DNA from 2 places in the Allorhodopirellula heiligendammensis genome. Region 1 is predicted to be linked to the other one. Evidence: riboswitches for the same ligand, from Rfam matches in the RefSeq annotation. Region 1 holds a riboswitch; the other holds the start of a gene.

Region 1 (7,706 bases):
CCACCAATGTTTCGGCTTCGCTAACGTGCCCTGTCAGCCGGCCCAACCAATCGGCCTCCTCAAACAGCTCATCGAGGTTCTTAGGCCCGATTGCGAGCGTCGAGATGTGGAGCCGGTCGAGCGACTCGAGCAGGGGCTGGTGCCTGTCCCACTTGCACAAGACCAAGTCAGGCTGGGCGGCAATGATGGCTTCAACGCTAATACTCTCCAATGTTCCGCCGCCGACGCGAGGAAGCTCAAGGGCGGCAGAAGGGAAGTCACTATGAGTCGTCGCCCCCACCAATGAGGAACCGGCACCGATGGCATAAAGTAACTCGGTCGTCGCTGGTGACAAACTTATGATTCGTCGCGCTGGTTCACCGACGCGAATCGTTCGATCCAGTCGATCAACGATGACGTGCTGTGTCTCGGGTTGCACGCGTGAGGCGATCGGTTGGGATGCGCGACCGCAACCTGACGCGGCAAACACCAATCCAATCGTCAAAAGAACGCAAGCCTGAACTGATAAATCATTGGGCTTGAATCGACGTTTCGCCGCACGATTCTCAAGTTGCGTTGCTTCAGTGTTCTGACTCGCTACAGCGTCTGTACGATGGAGCGTAGGATGGGACCATTGTTCCGTCCGGGACCTCACTTCTGCACGCTCGGGACAATAGTCCCACGCTACGCATCCAGGACCGCGTCGCAACATATCGGATCGCAAGCCCCGCGTAGACAGTTCATTAAGGTCAATCACAACACATCACTCCGTTGCAAACCATCGGCGGCGTCCTGTACCGACGAGGCGATCTTGGTAGCGTTGATCGCCAGTCCAGCTACCATCCAATACGTCGCGTCCGCCGATGCGGCGATGCGTTGATTGGCAAGGCCCAACAGATCGCGAAATAGGCGTCCGGCAGCGTGTTCAGGCACGACGCCCGCGCCGACTTCCCCCGACACGATCACCAAATCGATCCTACGCTGCCGGGCCACCTCGATCAGCTCATCGACTTCCGCCAATACTCGCGACTCCCAATCGTCCACCGCTGCGTCATGCCGTTGCTCATCACACATCACATTGCTGACAAGCAGCGTCAAACAATCCACCAAGACCAGGGATGGCAGATCTCGCACGTCAGCGATCGCACGTCCGATATTGAGTGGACTCTCGACTGTTTGCCACGCTGCATTGCGAGTGCGACGATGGTGCTCGATCCGCCGCGTCATCTCTCCGTCGAGCGGTTGAGCAGTAGCGACATACAGGACGTCATCACCTTTCAATTGTCCAGCGAGTTGCTCCGCAAAGCGGCTTTTACCACTCCTCGCGCCACCGACCACTAACGTGATGGAACCACCGGCGGCATTTCCCCCACGATCCAGCGAATTAAAAACGTTCAAAACTCTACCCCGCGCTGTGGTTGAATACCGTGGCCGTAGGGATGCTTAATGACCTTCATCTCCGATACGAGATCCGCAATTTCGATCACCTCATCGCTGGCGTTTCGCCCCGTCAGGACAACGTGCAGCATCGGCCGCTTAGCTAAAAGTTCCTGGACCACGATTGAGGGAGAGATGTAGTCATACTTGGTTGCGATATTCAGCTCGTCCAAGATGACCATGTCGATGGCTGGATTGCGCATCAGCTCAACGGCCTTGGCCCAGCCCGTCATCGCGGTCGCGATGTCTCGCTCGCGGTCTTGTGTTTTCCATGTGAACCCCTCGCCCATCGTGTGCATTTCGATCGGCATCCCAGCAGCTGCAATTTTTTCCACGAACGCCGCTTCGCCTGTGGGGATCGCCCCTTTAATGAACTGCACAATCGCTACCCTCATGCCTTGGCCGAGAGAGCGAATTGCCATTCCAAATGCCGCCGTTGATTTTCCTTTGCCGGCACCGGTATGAACAATGATCAGCCCTTTTTCCTGGGTTGCCTCTGCCAGTTGCCGGTCCTTGATTTCATTCAGACGCACCATGCGTTTGCGGTGCTCTTCATTCGTCTCGTCAGGAAGTTGTTTTTCAGTGTTCATGATTCAAAAATGATGCTCAGTAAATGATCGATATCAATATGCGTCTCGAACGTGTCAGCGAGTCGGTCGAGTGACCGCTGCAATTGGTCGTGGGACGACGTCGCCGGTTCACGGGAGGCTGCGACTCCAAGCTTCGTCAACCAGGCACGTCGCCAGCGATCGTTATAGAATAAGCCATGGAGGTAACATCCCCAGACACGGCCATCACCGCTCTGCGAACCCTCAGCGCGAGACTCCGCATCCTCTGCGTCTGAGCAGACGTGTCGGAGCCAAGCGGACGAAGTTCTTGTCGCCCCATGATGAATTTCGTATCCCGAAATTGTTTCACCCAGCGTCCCCGGTGCCAACGAATCATCCGTCAACGCCAGCTCGACCAAGCGAGTTTGTTTGGTCAGTAGGAAAGTTGTTTCAACAGGAAGCAGTCCCAGGCCCTCAATCTCTTTGCTTCCCCCTTCCAGACGATGGGGATTGTGAATCCTCTCACCTAGCATTTGGTAGCCGCCACAGATACCGACAACGTGACCACCTGCGAGTGCATGCTGTTGAGTCTTGTCGGCCAAGCCCGTCTGACGCATCCACTGCAGGTCTCCAAAGGTGTTCTTCGTACCAGGCAGAATCACCACGTCGGGATCACCCCATTGATCGGCGGATCGAACATAACGCACGCGCACGCTTGCGTCCGCCGCGAGAGGATCGAAGTCATCGAAGTTGGCGATATGTGGCAAGCGAATGATTGCGATATCCAAACTCCCATCGCCTGAGCATTCCATCTCACAGGTAAATCCATCCAAGGCAACTGCGTCTTCCTCGGGCAAACGCAATGCCTCGATATATGGCAGCACTCCGAGCACCTCCACTCCTCCCCGCTGCTGCAAAATCTCTACGCCGGCATCGAACAGCGACAGGTCACCGCGGAACTTGTTAACGATCAAACCTTTCACGAGGGCTCGATCGGCAGGCGTGAGCAACCATAAGGTCCCGAGCAATTGTGCAAACACCCCTCCACGCTCAATATCGCCGATCAACAGTACCGGTGACCGGCAATAGCGAGCGACGGACATGTTGACCATTTCCACATCAGCAAGATTCAGTTCGGCGGGACTGCCCGCACCCTCGATCACGATGATGTCATGGTGCTGACGTAAACGATCGAGCGCCGCGGTGACATGTGGCCATAGTTGGCTGCGGCGTTCAAAGTAGTCCACCGCTTCGAGTGTTTGTGTTGGCGATCCATCGACAACGACCTGCGAACGCGTCTGCCCTTCGGGTTTTAATAGCACGGGATTCATGTCGACGGTCGGCGGAGTTCCTGCTGCGATCGCCTGGAGGGCTTGTGATCGCCCAATTTCGCCGCCAACTGCACAGACGGCAGCATTGTTCGACATGTTTTGCGCCTTGAACGGTGCGACACGAAAACCGCGTCGGGCCAAGCAACGACACAGCGCCGTCGTCAGTAGGCTCTTACCCGCCGACGAACTTGTGCCCATCACCATGACCGTCTTGGCGACTTCAACTTTACTCAATCGAAGCAACCTCCCGACCATTCCGGCTGACCAGAGCAACCAGCTGCTCCATGGGCAACGACGCTGTGATGAATCTCACTGCCCCATCGGACATCAGTACATTGGCACCACCCACGTGAAATGAATACACTTCGTTGTCGTTACTGCAGTTAACGCTGCAAGGTCCGGGTCGAATCGCCGTATTTCCATCTGATTGAGCACCGTCGACTAGAAAGCCCTTGCTATGGCTCGCCCACACACCGCCTGTGGGAAACGGGCGTGTCACGCTCGATGTGCCGCTCCATGTCTTGACCGCTCCATCGGCGACGTAGCGACCGTTTTGATAAAGCTCGGGGCGCGCCGCGCACTCCACCACCAAGATCGTATTGGACAATCCATCGAGAACGTCCGCGAACCTTCCTGACGTCGTCTTCAATACACCACAATTGTTGGGATCGCTGAGCTGTCTTGCTGGTGGCAGAGATGCATTCAGCTGAGTCCCGACACCCCCGACGTTGGAATAATCAGTCGTCGCACCGTCGTAAAAATCTCGCGGTGTCAGCGAGTAACTTGAAGAGCCACCGGGATAATCGACGAGCACGGTCCACTCAAAGCCACGCCGGTCGGGGACCGACGGACAACTCAGCATCGGTACTGTGGTCGCCACTGCCGCGGCATTTCGCGGGTCGTGCCAGTGGAACCGCTTGTCAAAGGTCTGAAATAAGCCCTCCTGTTCAAAGAAAGGCAACGTCGCCGTTAACCAGCTGCCGCGCCGCATGGTGAAATCGCGTCCGGGCCCCGGTGCAGTGGATTGGGCTGGTAGTACCCCGAACGCCGATTGATAATTGTGTACCGACAACCCAAGTTGTTTGAGGTTGTTACTACACTGCATCCGCCGAGCTGCCTCGCGAGCCGCTTGCACGGCAGGAAGCAGCAACCCCACGAGAACGCCGATGATAGCGATCACCACCAGCAATTCGACCAGAGTGAACGCGGCGCAGGGTTGAATTGCTAAACGGGTGGATTTGCGAGTTGGGGCGAACCCACGTGGCGTGAATGTCGAGATCATGAGATAGAGGGGCAATGCGATCACGCAAGATCCGCTGTCACGGCAACGATGTTGCGGTGAACCGATGCAGAACGTCTACGGGAGAGATTGCAATTTCGTAGGCAACGAAAGGGAGCCAAACGACAACACAGCCCAATCGAACCAGGCTGCAAAACCGTTTGCGACAACTGCCCCAATCCAAGAGGGCACGCGGATGTCTTGTCGTGGTAGGTCTTCTGACTCTCCTCCGTTTCAGTTACCCCTCAGCCTTCTCACCCGATCATCGGGCAATGGCAATCATTTAGGGGGCAACGAATGCGACCTGGTTGAGGTCGCCAGTGGATCACAGCGGCTGGACCGTCCCGGAATTTCACCGGAGTTCCCTGTTCACCTGTCTGCCAGCGGGCAGAGCAAGTCACCACGAACGCGGCCGAGTATCGTTGGCGACCCATCGCCTGTCAATGACAAAATTGACCAAGCCGTCTCGTCAGAATTCGTCAAAAGCGGCCCCGGTCCGGCGGGACCGACAGCTGGCGAAAAGTCGTTGACCGCTTCGCGATCGGTCCGGAGGATCGCGGGTGGGCCCACGGCACTATGGGTTCCCGTGATCCTCTGTCGGGCGAAGGGCCAGTATCGTCTGCGTGCTATCATCAGGCCACCGCACCTCGAGAGACAAGGAAATCTGTCCCTCCGCGTCAAGCAGGGCAACGAGTTGGTCCAATTCGGCCAAGCGTTTGGCGACCAATGTCCCATTGCGAACGGCCTCCTCAATACTGTCACGCTGGATCTCCAGGGCAACCTCTTGCCTCCTCGCTCGCAGCTTTCCAGCACGCGAGATCGCCGTTTCCAGTTGCAGTAACTGCTCGTCGGCTAACTCCAATTGCCTGGTGGTGGCGTCAAGGCTCGAACGAATTGATGAAGCATCGGTCCATAGCCATGGCATGGCGGGAGCAAGCCTCGCTCCGTAGCGAAGCCGCATGGACAACGAGCCGGAGGTCCGTACATCAATTCTCGCTGCGAGTTCGCCTGGCTCTGCTGAGTCCTTCAGAGTCAGCAGAGCAATCGCCCGCGTCTTCTGTGGAGACTCCTCGTCGGCAGACTCCATCCATCGCAGCGAGACGTCGTCGGGCACCTGCAGGTCCAAACGTAGGTGAGTGACGGAATGCAATATGGGTCCGCCTAATAGCCACTTCAGCTTCTCATCTCGTTCACTCAAATCAGTTGCAATCGCCTGAGCGTCGAGCGAGGACCGCAGGTAGACGACATCGCCCTCTGCGGTCGTGATGCGGCCGTGGATAAGAGACTCGGCCGATGGCGTTTGGGATGCGGCAGCGAGCCAGCGAAACCGCAATGCTTGGTCGCCGCCACCATCCTGATCGATCTCAAATACTGCGATCGGCAGGTCTCGGCCGATAGCGATCACCGCCCACCGACCTTGCTCAGGCCGCAGATGCAGAGCCGGCTCAGTAGGGAATTCGAGCTGCAGGCGAGTCGGTGCCCTCTCCAACATCAGCACCAGGGCAGGGGGCAACAACGCCGCCTCCGATGCAGTCGGGGGGCGAGGCAGTGTCACCGCCGTCGTCTGCTTTTGCGGCGGAACAATCGCTGCGGTTGCTTGCGGCACCGCCTCGTCCAATGCCGCGTCTTCGTCACTCATGTCTGTGATGTCGACCGCCGAGATGGTGGTTTCGGTGGTAGTCGGCGGTGACGCCTCGTCACTCTCTGTGATGACGCTAGGCACGAGAGAGTCGAGCGATAGGTCCGCCGGCATCGCCTCCATCCCACCGACGCTGGGCGTCTCGTTGACAGGGGGGTCCGCGTTCAGACTCATCAGGTCAGCCGAGCCAGGGACCTCCGTGGCCGCTGCGACTACTGGACCGGGCGATGATTGTCGACGAGGTGGTGGGGAACTCTGCAGCGACTCCGGATCGGCGATCGGCTCCGGGGAAAACAAGTCAGTTGGAATCACCGATTTGTTCGCCGCGAACGTTTCGCGAGACGGGTCGGGAGCCGACCGGTCAGGAGCGGACGGGGACCTCAATGTGAGCACGACGACCAACAATGCGACCGCGGCGATCGCACTACCAGCTAGGATCGTCCTCGTCGAGGGTCGATGGCGGCGCGACACGTCTTGCCGCCGGGCGCTGCGTCGTCGAGGTGATTTGGAATGACCTTCCAATAACCCCGCCTTTGATCGTACTGCTAATCCGACTCCCTGTTTGTCGGCCAGCGACGACGACTGCGGCGTTGCATTCGGACCTGTCGACGAATCCTCGGCAATCTTCCGTTCAAGCTCGCGCGGTAATTCCAATGATCGGGGTGGCAAAACGGCCCGGCCAAACTCATTGACGACCATGTGTTGCCACGCGGTTGCGTCGGCATCAAACCGCGTATTCTCACCGACGTCGAAATGTGGCCGGGCATCTTCGAGCCATAACTCAGCGATATCAGGTGGCGGTACCCCGAGTCGAGCGACCACGCTCGCTACAGTTTCCAAACTCTGATCTGTCATCAGTCCATCCTCACCTGGCCTGGAGGTTCAATCGCTGCTACCGAAGAATAATATTAATATCCGCCTCGTATGGAGGTAATTCGTGCTCAACGCTTCGAGAGCCAAGTCCACAGCGACGTGGTTAGCGACAGCGTCATGGCGATCAACAGCGGCGAGGTGACTGTAAACAGAATAAAAAGAATCTGCGGACCACGGCGACTCCGGTCGGCCGTCACCTTCGTTCCAAATAGGACCGACCACTCCTCTTGGATTTCGGGAATACGAGCGGCGTAGACGAGACCGGCCGAGATCAGCGCCGCAACAACGACAAGCACCAGCATCGAAGCGATTCCGATCTGCAATGTCGGGCTGCCAGTCGACGATGCGCTCTCATCTTTTACGAGAACGCCATGCCTCGGTGAAACGCTCGAGACGGGAGTCCGCACTCGTGCCAGCATCACGGCCTCGTCTCGCTCAGCCATCGAAAATCCCAGCACCGAAGCTGGAGTCGTCCGCTATCTTTTCGGGGCCCGCATCATCCGGCATGACAGGCTGCTCGGGATCGCTACTGACGCGACTGCCCTGCGACGGTGGATTGCTCGTCACGAGGGCGCGCGGTGCGGGACCGGGGCGATCGCGGAAGTGCGGGCGAGGTAGGC
Region 2 (7,706 bases), 610 kb from region 1:
GAATCCAACCGTCTGTCTGCCTGCGGACTCACTGACCTCGTCGACGGACGGTGTGATGGACAGGGTGTTCTCATCGTCATCATGCAGCGTGACCGTCTGGCTATCACCCGTATAACCAGTTGCGGTGACGGCGACTTGCCACGTTCTGTCTCCCTCGGCCACGTTGTCGTCGAGCCATATCACAGGAATACTGATCTGGGCCACACCCGCCGGAATCGTGACCCGTGACGGCAGTCGCAATTCGCTGCGGTCATCGACGACACTTACCTCCAGGGGAGTTGCAACGTCATCCCCGGTGCGAGTGATGGTGATTGTGGGAAGACTGGGGGAAGCGGGTTCTAACAGCACGTTGTCGAGTGCGAAGTACCCTGGCGTGTTCATGCCGAAGTCGCCATTGTCGGACGACGAGAGTTGTATCGACAGCGTTTCGGCAGTACCGATCGAACTGATGTCGATCGTGCTCCAATCCTCGAGAATGTAGTCTAAGTCGTTATCGTTGAAGCGATAGTCAGCCAGATAGACCTGGACCTCGCCGATCGAATTGCCGTCGGCGTCCAGTCCATCGACGGTCAGCAGCAGAAAGTCTGGATCATTACCAGACTCGCCACCAAACTTCTTTGCGAAATCATCACCGTCGCGCATCGATAACGCGGCATACGTTGTGTTGGAGACATCCATGGATGAAAACGGGGTGCTATTGCTCGGGCGTCTGACCGTGACTGGCGCCGACGCGTAGGCAACGGCGTAAGTCGACGAACCCTCAGACCCGCCTCCGGCGATGGACGAATACTGATTGCCAAATCCCGGTGTGTGAGTGTCGGTCCCGCGACTGATTGCAAATCCAGACCACACGTCAAACCCGAACGACTGATCGAAGGAATTTTCAAATTGCAACGTTCCGTCGCTAAACCCGTCCGCGGAGCCAGCATTGTTTTCAAATTCACCGCTGAGCAATCCCGCGCCGAGTGATTCAAAGTCGCTGATAAAGACGGCATCGGACTCGGACAATCCGCCGTCCGGAAAGGTGATCCCGAGACTGGGCGGTGGTCCATCATTGTCAGTAACGGTGACGCGAAGCGATGCCGATAGAAAACTCGAACTGCTTACCAGGATCGGATACTCGGACATGGTATTGACCAAGGAATCGTCGATCACGCCCACGTCGAAACTTACGAAATCGGCATCGGCGGCAATGGTGACTTCACTTGGAATCGTCAACGGGCCGCCGCTGGGTAGTGATAGCGACACCGTGACGGGATTGGCCCGATCGGCGGTATTTCGATAGAGTCGAACCGTTCGAATGGTGGATGGTTCGTTTTCGCTTAACTGAATGAAAGTTGGATCGATCTGGAGCCGTGGCAAATCGTCATCGGCCAATTCGATCGTCAGTTGCGCAGACGCTCGCCCCGACGCGGCGGCCTGAACATGGACGGTCTGCCCGCTGCTGGCAATATCGTCATCCAACACATCAACCGGGATCGTGATCGTGCGCTGAGTAGACGCGAACGTGGCTGTGGTGGGGATGCTCAGCAAGTCGGTTGCATCGTGCGTGAGTGTCACCGTCAGCGGAGTGCTCACATCTGCATCATTTCGCGTGAGGGTCAGCGAGGCTCCACTGGGACCAGCTCCCTCGGTCGCGTTGACGATCGATGGAGTGAAATGGATCGAGAGGACTTCGTCATCTTGAATCAAGAGCGAGCGAGTCGTGGGCACGAAGAGGTCCGCTGATGCCGTAACCTGCAGCTCGCGGTCAGGCGTCGGAACCGCATCATTGACTGGCGTGATGCTAAACTCAGCGTAGTCCGCTCCCGCCGGGATGGTAACCGCATCGGGCAGCGTCGCTTGATCGCTACCGGTACGAGTCAGCGAGACGGTCAGTTCCGTAGAGGAGTCCAACGACGGACGCGATACACGTCCAATCACACTATTGTCCTCCGTCGTGATGGGACTGGCCAGGTCCAACGGGACGGCGGGGCGACGGAGGGTCACGTTGTCGACCGCAAAATATGCCGGGGTGTTCATCCCAAACGGACTATTGTCGGTCGAATCAAGTGTGAACTGCAGCGATTGGGCATCGCTGAGTGATGAGACGTCAACAGGAGTCCACGTGTCAACGATGAAGTCCTGAGTATTGTCGGCAGGGCGATAATCAGCGAGCATGACCTTGACGTCGCCAACCGGGGTGCCTGATGCATCGACCCCCGTGATGGTCAACCGCAGATAATCGGGATCGTTACCTGTCACACCACCAAACTTTTTGGCGAACCCGTCGCCCTGCTGCATCGACAAGACGGCGTAGGTGGTGTTCGTGACGTAGAGGGAGTCAAAACTCGCACCGGTGGCAGGGTCCAACGTCATTGTCGGTGGCGTGAGTGCATCGCTCGGGGATGAATCGAAGAAGCCCACCGCGAACGTGTCTGAATCGTCAACTCCACCGCCTGTAATGTTGGCATACTGATTGGTGTAGCCCGCCGTGGTGGTGTCGGTTGTCTGTGAAATCGACCATCCCGACCAACTCTGATAGGCCGTGGAGTAGTCGTTGTTCAGGCTGAGCTCGTCCTCGCTGAATTGCCCCGCACCGCTCGCACCGTTGTCGAACTGGCTCGGGCCAAGCCCGCCTCCGAGCGTCTCAAAATCGATCACCCCTGGCCCTGTTTCGACGGCATGAATGACGCCGACGCCATCGACGTCAAGTCCGGCAGACTGGAAGGTTGGGGTCGGATCATAGATTGAGTCACCCGTTGCATCGCGGGTGAGACCATCGCCCACAATGTCGACCAATCGCACGTACTTGACGGCGGTCACGTCGAGTCCCGCTTGATCGCGAAGCTCCGCCAAGTCGAACGGGGTTCCAAACCCACCGCGATACTTACCAGCGAGATTGTGGATGTTGGTAGGGTCGACTGCTCCGAAACTTGCGACGGCCGAAGGCGTTTTGGAATCGGCTGCGAAGCGGAAATAATTTACGCCGTCGGACGAGACCTCGACAAAACCGAGCTCCAGAAAAGTGTCGTTGATCGAGTTTTCAAATACGGCGAAGTCCGCGCCGAGACCGTCACGAATGGGAGCATCAAACGTCAAGGTGATCGCCCCACCTCGGCCGAGTGAAACAATGGAATCATAGTTTCCCTCGGCAGGGCCGAGCGCATTCGTAGCGTCCGTCCAGACGTCGTCGACATCACTGCCTGGCGAATAGTCCGCGACGGCCGATGCCCAGCCCACGAAGGCGGGATCGGTGTTCTTGATCGCAGTCGACCCCAATTCTCCAGCCGCTGGCGCGTACGGTCCCGCCGCCAACATCCGCCGACCTTCGAGCGATTGGATCAGGAGCCGCCGCGATTGCCGTTGGGTACGTTTCATCTTCATAAAAATTGTTGAGCGAGTAGGTAGTCAGGAGGTGTCTTGCGAGAGTGGCGTAATCGCTTGAAATCACTCAGTAGTCAGCCGTCATTTCATGTCCGTTGCGTGTGCAGATCGCGGCCAGAATCTGCATGTCGATCTGCTCGACAATGAATCGTGTCGAGCCGTCGGCGAACATTGTCATCACGCCGCCGGGATGGAAACTCCGCATGTCGTTCTCAAAGGCGGGGGCCGTGTTGGGAGGGAACGCTTGGTCGAATAGGTTGCGGCCATTGATCCACTGTCCGTCGGGGAAATCCGCGTCCTCCGTGACCATGATGGTGTGGGAACTGCCGTCGAGGATGTCACGAAAACCGAGCGTCTGATCATGAATCATCATGCCGCGTGGCGGGCTATTGGTGCTGACGATTCGCTCGCCGTACATGCCTCCGTAGTCCGTTGCACCATGGCCACCCCGACGGGGTTCGGACCGTGGTGTGCTCGGACAAAGATAGGCTTTGATCGGGGTCTGAGCGGCGGCGGCATTGATGGGATCATCAAATGGCCGGCCGTAGTCGATCTGCTCGGCGATGGCGATTTGTTCTAGGTACGGCAAGATAAATGCTGACCAAGCGAACTGCTTTCCTCCGGCGTACTGCGGCCGAACTTCCACGGCCCCCGGCGGGAAAAATCCCATCGCTGAGTGATAGTTGTGCAACGCCAATCCGACTTGATGCAAATTATTCTGACAGGAGGCCCGTCGCATCGCTTCCCGAGCCGCCTGTACGGCAGGCAGCAGCAAGCCGACCAGCACCCCGATGATGGCGATCACGACGAGCAATTCCACCAAGGTGAAACCGAGCCGGCGAAGCGGTTTGATAGTGATAGGACGCTGGACTCCTGGAATCCCTGTGCGTGCAGGTGCTAGTTTCAATGGTGAGGGCATATTCAACCGGCTGCCAGCAAACAATCGACACCCCAACTGCACTTCACTGAAAGCAGCGGTATCTCGATCGGACAGAAAACGAAACAGGTTCGTGACGCTGACCTCACCCAAGAAGGTCCTTGCGAGATGCTGGTAGCAAGTGAACGCCACCAACAATCATGCTCAACGTCCGATACCAGGTAGGTCTTCTGACTCCCGACGCGATCCGCACTCCCGGCCTTCTCACCGAACACTCGGCAATGGCAATGAGGGAGGAGTGGGGGCGAACCACCGCAGAACATGCGGGTTGATTGGCTCATGGCGTCGGATACAGCGGCCGGGCCGTCTCGGAATCTCACCGAAGTTCCCTGTTTTCGCGGCGGTCAAGACCAACCGACGCGGCACCAAGTATCGTTGGGTGGGAGTATCGACCTACGTCGCCAGATTGTCAATCCGCATAGTTGCCACTCGCTCGGCCGATCAGATGGATGGGTGACCCACGCTGTTTCGCTTCTCCGATCCCAACACAGTCTTCGGCTCTAACTGACCGATCGCCGCGGGAACGCAGCGGGTTGACCGTACCAGTGTGGATGGAACCCCGCTCTGACTGCTAGCAAGACGGCCTTGCCATGCTGATGTTCGGGCCCGTGGGTGTAGTCCCATTCCAACCGTTCTTCGTAACGCAAAATACGAAGATTCGACGACTCCCGAACCGCCATCGCGGCCAGTTGATTGGGTCTGAAATAGTTGATCACAGCGCCAGCGGTTTCACTGACGGGTTCGGAACTGGCATTGCCGGGCGGTTGATCGCTACCGGGGTCTTCCGTCGTATGGACCTGTACATAAAGAAATCCCGTAGCGCTCAGCGCGTCGCACATTCGCTGCCACACCTGTTCGGCGGCGGCGGCGGAAATATGGTCGAGCACCGTGGTGGCGATCACCGCGTCGTAGTGCGACGGTGGAAAATCAACATGACAGACATCAGCCATGCGGGTGCGAATCCGGTCAGTCAGGCCACGCTCCGCGGCCCGTTCGGCAATTCTCGCCAATCCTCGTTCACTCAAATCCACCGACTCCACCGCGTACCCCGCTGCAGCGAGCGCCAGAGTATCGCGTCCAGCACCAGCCCCAAGATCGATCGCGCGTCCTGCACCTCGTGCGTGACCGGCTGTCTGGTCAAGATATGCCGCCAAACTCCCTGAGGGATCGGTTCCATACGCAATGTCATCGCGATCGTAGGCGTCAAAAAAGTAGTCAGGTGAGGGTGTCGAGGTCACGTTGATCAACATGGGCAGTTCGAAATCGCTGCCAAGCAAACCGGGCGGCGACAAAAGCTCAAGAAAAATGCCGGGGCAAAAACTTGATTGAGAAACCGGATGATAACGGACGGGCACCCGCTGGCAAACGCGACTGCTGGTGACCCGGCCAGAGGGAAAAATTTACTACCATCCTCGAGCCTGAAAGCCTTATACTGGCAGGCTGGGTTAGTGACTTACGTATCCCGCACGCCAGCGAGGGACAGCGACAATACTCCGCATGCTCGCGGCCGATCGGTATTTACGCATCCGATTCGCGAACTCGACGACATTGACGTCTCTCGAGACGTGGAGCGTCAAAAACACGTCAGGTCGCCTTGGCTCTGATGGCGGAGCGAACGGCGTCGATCACACCATCATCGTTTTGTCGACTCAGGCGAAATCAAATCAAATTAGTTGTCCGCGAACTGGATAGGAACGTAGCGATGGACACACCCACGATCACGGAATCGCCGCCCGCCGCCCTGCTGGCCCGGTTACGGCGTGTTTCGATCAACGCGGGCAAGTTCGTGGTCACGGCATTCCTAGTGCTAGCTACGTTCGGGTTTTTAACATCTGGCATGAGCCCTGGCATCCCTGAGAAAATCGGGGGGGACGATGCGAATAGTGAGCTCAGGCAGACCGCGTCGGCAGCGAAGTTTACTGATCTCGATCCAGTTTCCTTGGCGACCGAGACGGTGGGGGGCGAGCGGCGGGACGACGGCGAATGGTCCCATGTTTCTGGCCGTATCCTCAGCCATTGGGAAGATCAGATTGCGTCGACAGGGCTGACCGCCGCACCGCCTGCGGATTGGCTAACGGTCTGTCGCCGATTATCGCTGGCGTTGGTCGGTTCAGGTTTGTCGCTAGAGGAAATCCGAAGTCTCGAGGGCTTTCCGGAAAACCAGCGAATTGAAAGGCATCGCGAAGCCCTGTTGATCGATCCGCGATTCCATGATTATTGGGCCGAGCGATTTACGCGGTTTTACGTTGGCGCCGACGAAGGCCCATTCTTGGTCTACCGCCGGCGTCGCTTTCGTACTTGGTTGTCCGACCAGATTGCGACTCAAGTGCCGTACGACGTTCTGGTACGGCAGTTAATCACCGCGGAGGGACTTTGGACCGACCGCCCCGAAGTCAATTTCTACACAGTAACCTTTGACAGTGGCGACGGGCAGCCCGATCCGATCCGCATGGCCGCGCGAACGTGCCGCGCCTTTCTAGGCATGCGTATCGATTGCATGCAGTGCCACGACGACTTTCTGGGTAACGTTTCGATGGGCAACCCGCAATGGATGTGCGGTGATGGCGAGTTTCGTGAGGGCACGCAGCGGGATTTCCATTCCCTCGCCGCGTTCTTCACCGCTGCTAAATCACGGGGCTTGCAAGGCATCCGTAACTCGAAGGCCAACTACCGCTACCAGTATCTTTACGAGACGGAAGAACAAGTCGTTGCGCCCGAGGTGCCGTTCCGCAGTGACTTGCTGCCCACCGACGGGTCGAACGACCGCAATCGTCTGGCGACCTGGATGACGCATCCGGAGAACATCCAGTTCAGCCGCGCCTTCGTCATCCGCGTTTGGACGCTGTTGTTTGGCGGGCCACCCTCAGAGTCCGTCGATAATTTGCCGCTCGATGAGCCCCCCAGTCCGATCATCATGACATTGGCACAAGCCTTTATCGACTCCGGGTACGACATTCGCAGCCTCATCCGATGGATCACCGATAGTCCGGCGTTTCGAGTTGACAGTCAATCTCCGCTGGGCGAGGAGGCATTTGAGATCACCACCCGCCATGAACAGGCGATGGCATCGTTCCCGATCACACGCCTTCGCGCTGAACAAGTCGCCGGGGCGATCATTCAAGCAGGACGCGTCAAGACGCTCGATCGGGAGTCAGCATTGGTGTTGCAATTACAACAATTCGGCGAACGCAACGACTTCCTCAAGCGGTACGGTGATCTCGGCGAGGACGAGTTTGAAAATGAAACGGCGACCATCCCGCAGCGTTTGGTGCTCCTCAACGGAAAATTGACTAGCGAGATGTCAAGCTGGAATCCGGTTCTGAATACCTCGGCGCACGTCGGTATGTTTGCCGCTGATGACTCAGCGGTCGTCGAACTGCTGTATTTAGCCAACCTGAATCGA

What was found. A riboswitch is a leader RNA that binds a small molecule or an ion and turns the genes downstream of it on or off. The one in region 1 is predicted to bind cobalamin.
Region 2: it holds a riboswitch for cobalamin, as region 1 does, so the genes downstream of both, Poly21_RS13880 (DUF1559 domain-containing protein) here and Poly21_RS11610 (DUF1559 domain-containing protein) in region 1, are expected to answer to the same signal.

What each region holds. Positions count from the first base shown of each region.
Region 1 covers NZ_SJPU01000002.1:331,809-339,514, forward strand. Annotated here, with positions in the region: gene Poly21_RS11590 (ABC transporter substrate-binding protein) at 1-469, opposite strand, end outside; gene cobU (bifunctional adenosylcobinamide kinase/adenosylcobinamide-phosphate guanylyltransferase) at 733-1,377, opposite strand; gene cobO (cob(I)yrinic acid a,c-diamide adenosyltransferase) at 1,374-2,006, opposite strand; gene Poly21_RS11605 (cobyric acid synthase) at 2,003-3,529, opposite strand; gene Poly21_RS11610 (DUF1559 domain-containing protein) at 3,522-4,601, opposite strand; cobalamin riboswitch at 4,766-4,994, opposite strand; gene Poly21_RS11615 (hypothetical protein) at 5,149-7,068, opposite strand; gene Poly21_RS11620 (hypothetical protein) at 7,155-7,529, opposite strand; gene Poly21_RS11625 (septation protein SpoVG family protein) at 7,522-7,706, opposite strand, start outside.
Region 2 covers NZ_SJPU01000002.1:940,854-948,559, forward strand. Annotated here, with positions in the region: gene Poly21_RS13875 (DUF4465 domain-containing protein) at 1-3,360, opposite strand, end outside; gene Poly21_RS13880 (DUF1559 domain-containing protein) at 3,434-4,435, opposite strand; cobalamin riboswitch at 4,447-4,688, opposite strand; gene Poly21_RS13885 (class I SAM-dependent methyltransferase) at 4,804-5,553, opposite strand; gene Poly21_RS13890 (DUF1549 domain-containing protein) at 6,006-7,706, shown strand, end outside.